Regions from separate parts of the Edaphobacter dinghuensis genome, predicted to be linked through region 3. Evidence: riboswitches for the same ligand, from Rfam matches in the RefSeq annotation. Region 3 holds a riboswitch; each other region holds the start of a gene.
The links. Region 3 has a riboswitch for cobalamin ahead of metE (5-methyltetrahydropteroyltriglutamate--homocysteine S-methyltransferase). Riboswitches for the same ligand answer to the same signal wherever they lie in the genome.
Positions count from the first base shown of each region.

Region 1: it holds a riboswitch for cobalamin, as region 3 does, so the genes downstream of both, IEW09_RS09475 (TonB-dependent receptor) here and metE (5-methyltetrahydropteroyltriglutamate--homocysteine S-methyltransferase) in region 3, are expected to answer to the same signal.
Region 2: it holds a riboswitch for cobalamin, as region 3 does, so the genes downstream of both, IEW09_RS03945 (ribonucleoside-diphosphate reductase subunit alpha) here and metE (5-methyltetrahydropteroyltriglutamate--homocysteine S-methyltransferase) in region 3, are expected to answer to the same signal.

Region 1 is NZ_BMGT01000002.1:940,732-944,636, reverse strand. It holds gene IEW09_RS09485 (quinone oxidoreductase family protein) at 1-621, shown strand, start outside; gene IEW09_RS09480 (group II truncated hemoglobin) at 661-1,146, shown strand; cobalamin riboswitch at 1,278-1,499, shown strand; gene IEW09_RS09475 (TonB-dependent receptor) at 1,536-3,905, shown strand, end outside.
Region 2 is NZ_BMGT01000001.1:978,145-982,049, forward strand. It holds gene IEW09_RS03945 (ribonucleoside-diphosphate reductase subunit alpha) at 1-2,371, opposite strand, end outside; cobalamin riboswitch at 2,473-2,675, opposite strand; gene IEW09_RS03950 (DUF4450 domain-containing protein) at 2,834-3,905, opposite strand, start outside.
Region 3 is NZ_BMGT01000002.1:522,615-526,519, reverse strand. It holds gene IEW09_RS07820 (YebC/PmpR family DNA-binding transcriptional regulator) at 1-298, shown strand, start outside; gene IEW09_RS07815 (acyloxyacyl hydrolase) at 380-1,138, shown strand; gene ftcD (glutamate formimidoyltransferase) at 1,148-2,068, shown strand; cobalamin riboswitch at 2,073-2,266, shown strand; gene metE (5-methyltetrahydropteroyltriglutamate--homocysteine S-methyltransferase) at 2,418-3,905, shown strand, end outside.

The DNA of each region.
Region 1 (3,905 bases), 420 kb from region 3:
GCCGGAGCCATGTTGCAGGGGATGACCGCCCATTACCTCGCATATTCCACCTATCCCATACGCAGAGATGACGAGGTCCTCATCCATGCCGGAGCCGGTGGTGTAGGGCTTCTCTTTATTCAGATGGCGAAGTTGCTTGGGGCACGCGTTTACACCACTGTCTCCAACGATGAGAAGGCCGATCTTGCCCGTGCCGCCGGTGCCGATGAAGTGATCCTCTACACCAAAGAAGACTTCGCAGCGAAGATCAAAAAGATGTGCTCCGCCGGTCTGCACGCTGTCTATGACTCCGTTGGCAAGTCTACATTCGACAAATCGCTCGAGGTTCTTCGTCCGCGCGGAACCCTGGTGCTGTTCGGCGCTTCCAGCGGCCCAGTGCCGCCCTTTGATCTCATCAGGCTCTCCGGTCTCGGCTCGCTCTACATCACCCGGCCCACTCTCAAGGACTATATTGCCAGTCGCGCAGAGCTCGAGCTCCGAGCAGGCGCTGTCCTTAATGCCGTCGCCGACGGCACACTCAAGCTTCGGCTCGAGCACACGTATCCACTTGCCGACGCGGCCCACGCTCATCGTGATCTCGAAGCCCGCATCACTACGGGAAAGCTGCTTCTTATTCCATAAGAATCGACCACGGAGGTGGATCGCGCTAAAATTTCAGCCATGGCCTCCAAAGTCCCCACCCTTTACGAATGGCTAGGCGGCGCAGAGCCCCTCAATCGGCTCATCGACCGCTTCTATGAGAAGGTTCCTTCCGACCCTATTCTTGAGCCTCTCTTCGCTCAGATGCCGAAGGAGCACTTCCAGCATGTGGCCCAGTTCATCGCCGAGGTACTGGGTGGTCCCGACGATTACTCCAGACTTCACGGTGGACACGCTGCCATGATCCGTCACCACCTGGGGCGGGGCATCACGGAGCAGCAACGCCACCGCTGGGTTGGCCTCCTGCTTGAAACCGCAGACGAGCTGGAACTTCCCTCCGACCCAGAGTTTCGTTCTGCTCTCGTCGCCTACCTCGAGTGGGGTTCTCGCCTCGCCGTTATCAACTCGGCGCTCCCTGCCGATACCCCAGTCAGCGATGCGCCGATGCCCGCCTGGAACTGGGGCGTTCCCGGCGGTCCCTATCAGCCGGATACCCCTGAATCCTGAAGGCCGCAAGCGACAGGACCTTGTCGATCCGCATTCGGGCTATGCATTCATTTTGACTTCCACCTATCGATGCCTCAAACTTAAGCCTCACCCTTTTTCTCCTGCGGCGTGGCATCGTATCTCCAGCCGTTCCACCTAAACCCTTTGTCCCGATTCGGAATGCTCGGGAAGCGCGGTGAGACTCCGCCACTGCCCCGCAACTGTGATTCGCGCACGCAGCCGTACTATCGCTGCGTGAATGCCAGCCAGCCGCTCCCACTGATGCCGTAGCGCATTGGGAAGGGAAGCAGCCAAGCCCCACGGCCATCATGCATCGCGTCAGTCAGGAGACCGGTTCCGTCTGCGTACATCAACCACATTCCCGAGGGGGGAATGGAGGAGCTTCACTCATGTCTGCACCTCTGCACCGTTCCGCGGCAGCGTCATCTCTTCGCACGCTCGCTGCACTCGCCGCCATCCTGTTTCTTGCCGCGCCTTGCGCTCGCGCCGTCATCGTTCGCGGCACTGTTACCGACCCGCTCGGCGCCGCCGTCGCCGGAGCCCGTGTCCAACTGATTCAGGGTAAGAGCGCCATCGCCGCCTCGCTTACCGGCCTCGATGGCTCCTTTGAGATTCGCAGCACCGCGCCGGGACGCTTCCTTCTGCTTACCTCGGCGCGTACCTTCACGCCTAATATCGGCCAGGATTTCTACGGCGGTCGCACCGATGTTGTCACCCGCAACGTCACCCTCGAGATTGCCTCCGTTACCACCGCTGTCACGGTCACTGCCACCGGAATCCCTACACCGATCCAGCAGGTCAGCTCGCCAGTCACGCTCATCCCACAGTCTGATCTCGTCACCCAGGTCGGCATCGTCGATGACCTTCGCCAATCTCCCGGCGCGGCTGCCGTTCAGACCGGTCAATACGGCGGGGCTACCTCGCTCTTCGTTCGCGGCGGCAACTCCACGGCCAACAAGGTGCTCATCGACGGCATTCCCGCTGAAGACGTGGGCGGGGTCTTCGACTTCGGCAATGTCTCCTCAACCGGCCTTACCGGATTTGAGTTCTACCGCGGTCCCAATAGCGTCCTCTACGGTTCTGACGCCGGAGCTTCTGTTGTCAGCCTCAACAGCCCACGCGGCAACTCTCTTCGCCCTGCGCTCAACTACTCGGGCGACGCCGGTAACTTCCACACCTATCGCAACGAAGCTGCCCTCAGCGGTGCATGGAACCGTCTCGACTACTATGGTGCCTTCTCACGCTTCGACAGCTCCAACGCGCTGCCTCTGGACAGGTTCCACTCCGCCACTTCGGTAGCGAACCTCGGCTTCAACATCACTGCCAACACGCAGGCTCGCTTCACTTTGCGCAATGCTGTTTCGGCCAGCGGTCTGCCCAGCGCGCATGACTTCTACGGCATCTCCTCGGACGGCAAGCAGGGCGATCAGGACATCTACTCCGGCCTCACCCTCGAAAACCGTGCGCTCCAGAGCAAATGGCATAACCTTGTCCGCTACGGAATCGCCCGCAAGCGCGAGCAGGAGCACCAGTTCACCAACGTCGGCGAGCCTATCACTTATGACTTTGGCGGCGGCGACGTCTTCACCGAATACTTCGGCAATAACGTCACCATTCGCGGAGCCAACGGATATACCGCTACCGGGCAGGCGTCCTTCTTTCTACCCAACGAAGACTCCGCCTCCAACCGCGACGAGCTCTACTACCAATCCGACTACGCCTTCACCCACCACCTCACTGCCCTCTTCGGCTTCCGTTACGAGAACGAGCGCGGCAGCTTCGTCGAGCCTGACTTCGGCGAGGACGAGATCACCAAGCGCACCAACTATCAGTACACCCTTCAATTTCAGGGCGATATCAAAAGCCGTCTCTTCTACTCCCTTGGCGGTGCAATCGAAAAGAACCATCTTTACGGCGTAGCCGGAACACCGCGCATCGGCCTCTCGTATGTTCCTGTTCGCTCCGGCAACGGCTGGTTCAAAGGAACCAAGCTTCGCGCCAACGTCGCCACCGGCGTTCAGGAGCCAAACCTTGCCATCGAGTTCCAGAGCCTCTACAAGCAGTTGGAACTGGCCGGGAATACCTCAGCCATCGCGCAGTATCACATCACCCCGGTCGGTGCGGAGCGCTCACGCACCTACGACATCGGCATCGACCAGAACATCCTCAGCGAGAAGCTCATCCTCAAGGCAGGCTACTTCCACAACATCTTCGATCATCAGTTGGAAGGCGTGCAGTCAGGCGCACTGACGCAATACTTCGGCCTGCCGCCCAGCGTGGTCTCCGGCCTCTTCTCGGCTTATCTCAACTCGCTGGCCTTCCGCGCACAGGGCCTCGAAACCGAGTTGCAATACCAGCCTACTCGCCACATCTTCCTGCGTGGCGGTTATACCTACCTCGACGCTGTTGTGATCCAGTCGTTCTCCGGTGACGCCATCGCGGCCAACACCGGCAACCCCACGGAGAATCCCAACCTTCCCGGCATCGCCATTGGAGCCGAGAGCCCCCTGATCGGTGCTCGCCCCTTCCGTCGCCCACCGCACACTGGCTTCTTCACCGCACAGTACACCACCAGCAAATTCTCCGCAGCCCTCAAGGGGGCGCTCGCCAGCCGCTCTGACGACTCCACCTACCTCGACGGCTTCGATCCCAACTTTGGCAACAGCCTTATTCTTCCCAACCGCGATCTGGACTTCGGCTATGCCAAGCTCGACGCCAACTTCCTCTTCGCTGCCACCAATCACGTCACCATCTTCAGC
Region 2 (3,905 bases), on a different contig from region 3:
GGTTATCGAGCGAGCAGCTCACATTCGCGCTCGCAGCTGCTTGTAGGTCCACGCGATTGCCAGCGGCAACCGTAGTCTTTGCAATCTTCGTCGCCGGGCGCGACCGCAGATAATACGTCGTCTTGATTCCACGCTTCCACGCATACATATACATCGAGCTGAGGCGGCCAATGTTTGGAGACTCGGCAAAGAGGTTTAGAGACTGGCTCTGGTCGATGTAAGCGCCGCGATCCGCTGCCATATCGATCAGCGACCGCATCGGCATCTCCCACACCGTGCGATAGATCAGCTTCAACTCCTCTGGAATCTCAGCGATCTTCTGAATCGAACCCTCAGCCATCTTGATCCGTGAGCGAACCTCTTCTGACCACAACCCAAGCTGCTGCAGCTCGCCGACAAGATATTTATTGATCTGCATGAACTCGCCCGAAAGCGTCTCACGCTTGAACAAGTTCGAGATCTGCGGCTCAATGCACTCATAGCAGCCAACGATAGAGGCAATCGTCGCAGTGGGCGCAATGGCAATCAGCAAGGAATTACGCAGTCCTACTGTCTTCATCCTTTGGCGCAACAGCTCCCAGCGTTCCTTGTCGGTGGGAGTTGTGCCCCACAGCTCAAACTGAAACTCGCCCTTTGCGGCTCGCGTCTCCTGAAAGGCAGCATGAGGTCCATGCTGCTCCGCCAGGTCGCACGACGCACTTAACGCATGGAAGTAAATCTCCTCCTGAATCTTTGCTGAGAGAACTCGCGCCTCTGCGGAATCAAACGGAATCCGCATCTGGAAGAACACATCCTGCAACCCCATCACGCCAAGTCCCACTGGTCTCCAGCGGCTGTTTGCGGCTGCTGCCTGTGCGACAGGATAGTAGTTGATGTCGATGACGCGATCGAGCATCGGCACCGCATGACGCACCGTCGCAGCCAGCTTCTCGAAGTCGAATACGCCATCTGTCAGGTGACGTGCAAGATTAACAGAGCCAAGATTGCATACAGCTGTTTCCGCCGAAGAGGTCACCTCTGTAATCTCCGTGCAGAGATTCGAGAGGTGAACGATATTTCCTGCGGCGCCCGTCTGATTGTTCTTGATGTTGCAAGCGTCCTTGAAGACCATCCATCCGTTACCGGTCTCTGCGAGCGTGCGCATCATCCGTGCGTACAGATCGCGGGCCTTCACCTGTCGCCGATAGAGTTGCTTTTCCTCCGCTTCCACATAGGCTTTATCAAAATCTTCGCCATACAGATCGGTGAGGTGAGGAACATCCTTCGGATCGAACAACGACCACATGCCATCCTCGTCGGAGCGACGCATGAATAGATCAGGAATCCAGTTCGCCAGATTCAGGTTGTAGGTTCGTCGCGCCTGATCGCCGGTGTTGTCGCGCATCTCGAGGAACGATTCGACGTCTGCGTGCCATGGCTCAAGATAGACGCAGCACGCGCCCTTCCGCTTGCCGCCTTGATTTACTGCTGCGACTGAAGAGTCCAAGGTTCGTAGCCACGGCACGATGCCATTCGAGATTCCATTGGTGGCGCGAATCAGCGAACCTTCCGCTCGAACGCGATGAAATGCCAGCCCAATGCCTCCCGAAAACTTCGACAGCAACGCGACCTGCTTATAGGTGTCGTAGATCGAGTCCAACGAGTCCGCCGGAGAGTCCAGCAAGTAGCACGATGACATCTGTGAGTGCTTCGTTCCGCTGTTGAACAGCGTTGGCGAACTCGGCATGTAATCGTGCGAAGCCAGCAGCTTGTAAAACTCGACGGCCTCATTCACCCGCACCGACAGGCCCGCCGAAACCCGCATAAAAAAATGCTGTGGCGTCTCGATCACCTGTCTCGTAATTGGGTGTCGCAGCAAGTAGCGGTCATACACCGTCCGCAGGCCGAAGTATTCAAAGCGGTCGGAGAAGCGGTCGTCGATCGCGCTGTTCAGCTTGCGTACATTTGCGCCAACAAACTCCGCGGCATCCTTCGAGATCACGCCCTCGCGATGGCCTACCTCAATCGACTGCGAGAACGAATAAATATTCTGCCCGCTCACCTCTTTCGAGATCGTCGCCAGCAGCAACCGTGCTGCCAGCTTCGAATACTCCGGCTCTTCTGCGATCAGGGCAGCCGCAGTCTGAATCGAGATCGAATCCAGCTCTCGGGTCGATGCGCCATCGAACAACCCGCCAATAGTCTTGCTGGCTACACGGATCGGATCGACATGGGGCAGACCATGGCAGCAGCGCTCGACCGCGCGAACGATCTTATTAACGTCGACAGGTTCCAGAGCGCCGCTGCGCTTACGAACCTGCATCTGCGGAGCAATGTCGGCAGCAGGAAATTGTGGATCAAGGTCAGAGAGCGTCGTCTGTAGAGTCGCCACGGGGAGGTGTCCTTTCGCTCCGGGAAGACACAGATGGAAGGATCGCCGAGACAGACGCCGATCACCCCATCCTCCCCTCGGAGGCGCGTGAATTTTGTGCCATATCGGCACATCTCATGGCAGGTCTTCGGACTTTGCAGGCCACCTACTTATCCCAGCTTCCCAGCCCATTTCTTTTGATACTGGACCAGTGCTCGTACGGGATGTTCGTTCCTGCTTACCGCTGCGGGGCAGTTCCGGAATCTCACCGGGTTCCCTATTAAACCCAATTTCGCAATTGGGTGCCGTGAAGTAAAACGACTATATCAAGCGCTTTTTTATGCGTCAATCACAATATGTAGGGGCATCTGTGCATATCCGGCTATTTGCATGGAATAGCAAAACACCCTGGGTTTGCCGCGGTCAAGGCATTCGACTTTACTGAAAGAGGCACTGCGATGCACGGTATTTAAAGAGCTGCTGCTAACGAATCAATGTAGCCGCGAGCAAGGCGAGAACGACTCCATAAAGGCTGCATTCGATTTTGATCGAGGCCAGTTCTCGTTCGGGATGCAGGTCAAGTGTGAGAATGGTCGCAGAACCTCCTTGAATCGGTCTTCCTTTCCCCCTGAAGGTGGCAGGATCGAGAAGTCGCGTCTGTCCAGTACGTAGATCGACTCGTGGTGGCAGTGGAGCGTCATTGATAAACAGATAATCATCGAGCAAATAATCCTGCTCGATGGGCCACCACGTCTCCGGTGTACGCAGGACGAGCTTTGAACTGGTTCCATCCTTGTAGATCGCGCTTACCGTGCCATGTTGCATATGGCTGGCTTGCGGATAGGTCGTTCCGGCCATCAGCAGATATAGTATGCGTGCGTTGCCGGACACGGAGAATTCGATCGCCTGCTGATCGAGCTCCCATTGCGAGATGAAGGAACAATTAGGCGCAGAGGGGCTTTCCGGAGTAAGGAACGGAACATTGATGCTGGTGTGAAGTGTCCCTTTTGCATTGCGCAGACCGGTATCGTCGATAGCAGCTTGCTGATCGAAGTTAGCCCAGCCGCCGAGAAGCGTCTCGGGCAAAGCAAGTGAGCAGAAAGGCGATCGCGGTGCAGCATAAGAACGGGTAAAGATATCGTTGATATGCCCTTCAAAGAAGGGAGCCAGTTCGATTGGATCAATGATCGTGGAGGAGCTAACAGAGGCAGCAGTATCGCCGAGCAGAAGCTGTGGAGCGATTACCTCGAAGCTGATCGGAAGCCAGTATCGGCAATCCTGCTGCTGCATTCGGGCAAAGATTGTGTGGTGTCCCGGTTTGATCGCAACGCCATCTCGCAGACAAGACTGCGGATCGTCGATGAGTGAATAAGTGAGGCCGGAGGGAAGTGAAACAGTCTCATTCAAGTGATAGGTGCGGAGCACAGGGCGAGCGAGAGGAGCAACGCCATGCCAGTGGATGGATATCTTCCACGATGGCTCTGCTGCAAAACGGATGCGAATGGAGGGAGAGCCGACTGCTTCAGAATCGAAGTGAGCAGTGACAGGCCTTCCA
Region 3 (3,905 bases):
CGGCGAGGATAAGCTCACCGAGATCGTCCTCGAAGCCGGAGCTGAAGATCTGAACGATGAAGGCGAAAGCTGGGAGATTCTCTGTGATCCCAAGGACTTTGAAGCGGTTACCGACGCGCTCAAGGCTGCCAAGATTACGCCCGAGCACGCCGAGGTCACCAAGATTGCTTCGACCTACACCAAGCTCGAAGGCTCTCAGGCAAATGCCATGATTCGCCTTCTGGAGACGCTCGAAGACCTGGACGACACGCAAAATGTCTACTCCAACTTCGACATGGACGAAGCAGCAGTAGCTTAACTCTAGCGGTCAACGATTCACCCCAGGCCGCCGCTTATCGGCGGCCTTTCTTCTGCAACAGGCAACAGACGGAGCGACATAGTGACCAAGGGATTTCTCGGCATCGCAAGACCACTGATCGGGGCGCTGGCCCTTGCACTTTCTATCCTTCCCGTTCACTCTGCGCTCGCGCAGGCTGCGGCGACCGGCGATGCAAACCCGTTTCACGCCAACTCCGGCAAGCTCCCCTTAGAGTTCGGCGTGCTCGTCCAAAGCGGTGTCGGCCTGACAGAGAACCGCAATAGCTTCAAGTTCCTCATGGCCGGCGTTCACGCTGGAAAAGTTCTCACCGACGATTATCTGCACGGTCCGCTGCGCGGCAACTTCGAGTACGCCGTCGAGGTCTTCCCCTTCTGGCAGTCCTACACGCCGAAGTTCCAGCGCGCCAACTGTAGTGCTGCCTCTACCTCGTCTACCCTTTCCTGCTCGCCTCTTTACACAGTCGGAGGAACTTACAGCGGCGTCTCCATCACCCCCATCATCCTGCGCTGGAACTTTACCGGCACGCGGCGCATCTCACCCTGGATACAGGGTGCGGGGGGAGTTCTTTGGACGAATCACAAATATCCGGCATTCGGCGGGCAGCCTTTGAGCCTCTTCAACGACGGCCCCAACACCGACGCCAGCGTATGGAACTTCACGCCGCAGGGAGGCGTTGGCTTTCACTACTTCTTCCGGCCGCGCCGGTCTATCGATTTCAGCGCCAATGCAGTGCATATCTCATCCGCTTCACTCGGAGACAAGAACCCCGGAGTGAACGCAAGCCTCCAATTCACAATCGGCTATACCTGGTGGAAGTAAGACGGCCCTATGAACCCTGATGCAATCATCGAGTGTGTCCCCAATTTCTCTGAAGGCACGGACCCTGTAGTTGTAGGCAAGATTGTTGCAGCCATGCAGACTGAGAGCGTGAGCCTGCTCGATTGGTCGCTCGATACGGCGCACAATCGTTCGGTCGTCACCATCGCCGGGCCACCGGCGGCTGTGATCGCCGCAGCGGTCAAGTCAGTCGGCAAGGCGGCGGAACTCATCGACCTTACCAGACAGAAGGGCGTTCATCCTCGTATCGGCGCTGCCGACGTCGTTCCGTTTATCCCCGTCAGCGGCATCTCCATGGCAGAGTGCGCTGTGCTGGCGCGACAGGCAGGTTTGTTGATCTGGCGTACCTATGGTGTCCCTGTTTACTTCTACGGAGCTGCCGCCGCGCGTCCGGATCGCGTTCAGTTGGAAGATGTGCGCAAAGGACAATTCGAAGGACTCCGCGAAGCGACGCGCCGCGATTCGTCCCGTTGCCCCGATATCGGAGGGCCGAGCCTTCACGAGACCGCAGGCGCCTCGGCCGTTGGAGCGCGTAATTTTCTGATCGCCTACAACGTGCATCTGCACCAACCCGATATCTCTGCTGCCCGCGCCATCGCCCGCGACATTCGTGCCTCGAACGGTGGCTTGCATGGTGTGAAGGCCATCGGTGTCGTCGCCAATGGCCGCGCGCAGGTGAGCATGAATATCACCGAATTTCAAATCACTCCCATGCGGCACATTCACTCGACCATCAAGCATCTCGCGCAGCGTCATGGTGTTCTCATCGACGACGCGGAGCTTATCGGCCTTATTCCTGAAGACGCTTATGAAGAAGGTGCTGATTGGGTCAAGCAGATCACGGGCTTCGATCCGGCGCTGAAGATTCTGGAGCGACGTCTGGAGCAGCCGCTCGCCTGGCCCACCGTCTGATGTAAAGTGAAAGATGTGTAGGTGCAAGACCTCGGTCTTGTTAAACGGGAAGCCGGTGAGATTCCGGCGCTGACTCGCAGCGGTGATGGGAACGAACAACGCACGGCCAAGGCCACGCACTGTTCTTGAAAAAGAATGGGAAGCGGCGTTTAGTAGGTAGCCCAAAGTCCGAAGACCGGCCTGCCGCCACCACCGCGGAAGAGACGCTTGCGTCTCCCACTGCGGCTGCGCTGAGGACGCCGGTCTCGAGTCTGGATCGGTTGCCAATGTTCCGTTGACTCCGCTATAGCGGAAGCGACGATGCCTGCGCATAAGGTGGTTCCGCCGTTTTCAGGAGAGGAACCCAAAGATGTCATCGCCTTCACAATCCACTACAAATCTTGTCACCGCAAATCTGGGATATCCACGTATCGGACGCCATCGCGAGCTGAAGTTCGCGCTTGAAGAGTTCTGGCGCGGACGCCTGAGCGAGGCCGATCTGCTGGCAACCGCAAAGACCTTGCGGCAACGAAACTGGCAACTGCAAAAGGACGCCGGTCTCGATGTCATCCCGAGCAACGACTTCTCGTTCTACGATCAGGTGCTCGATGCTCTGGTGCTCGTCGGCGCAACGCCGTCGCGCTTCGGTGCTGGCCCAGTCACGCTCACTCGCTACTTTCAGATGGCCCGCAACAGCAACGAGCAGACCGCTATGGAGATGACCAAGTGGTTCGATACGAACTATCACTATTTGGTTCCAGAATGGAGCGACGATCTCGCGTTCACGCCTGACACGACGAAGTTGCTGGCGGAGTTTGCTGAGGCAAAGAGTCTCGGTATCGCGACCAGGCCCGTTCTGATTGGCCCAGTCACCTTATTGCTGCTTGGCAAAGCGGTTGATGGCACCAATCCGTTGGATCTTTTGCCTCGACTGCTTAAGGCTTATCGCACAGTGCTTGGCGAGCTTGCGGCGGCTGGTGCGGAGTGGGTTCAAATCGATGAGGCTGTTCTCGTAACCGACCTTCCGGAAGGCTACGCAGCGGCGTTTCGCTCTGCCTACGTCGAGCTTGCCAACATTCCGCTCAAGCTGATGCTCACGACTTACTTCGGTGAGCTTGGCGACAATCTCGAACTGGCATGCTCACTCGGCACAGCCGGATTGCATATTGATGCGGTGCGAGCGCCGAAGCAGGTTGCTGAAGTAGTCAAGCAATTGCAGCCTACGCAGACACTCAGCCTCGGTTGCGTCGATGGCCGCAATATCTGGCTTGCAGACCTTAACGCATTGCAGAGCGTTGTTACGTCGGTTACTGCGAAGATCGGAGCGGAGCGGTTGCAGCTTGCGCCGTCCTGTTCGTTGCTGCATGTCCCTTATGACACCGCTGATGAAGACAAGCTCGATCCACGCGTCCTTAGCTGGCTTAGCTTCGCAAAGCAGAAGGTGGAAGAGCTTGTGCAGCTTGCACAGGGGCCTGAAGTCGCTGCAACTGCCTTTGCCGACAATCGCCGTCGCCACGAAGATCGTCTTGCGGCGGATAGCAGCACTAACAAGGACGTTCGCGAGCAGCTTGCCACTCTGTCTGAAGGAGCTTTTCGTCGCAAGTCTCCATACCAGCAGCGCGTCACCGTGCAGCGGGAGGAGCTTGGTCTTCCTCTGCTGCCGACAACCACGATCGGCTCTTTTCCGCAGACGCAAGAGGTTCGCAAGCAACGCGCTGCACATAAGAAAGGCACGATCTCGGATGCGGAGTATAACGACTTTCTGAAGCAGAAGACGGAAGAGTGCATTCGCGAACAAGAGCAGATCGGACTAGACGTTCTCGTTCATGGCGAGTTCGAGCGCAACGACATGGTGGAG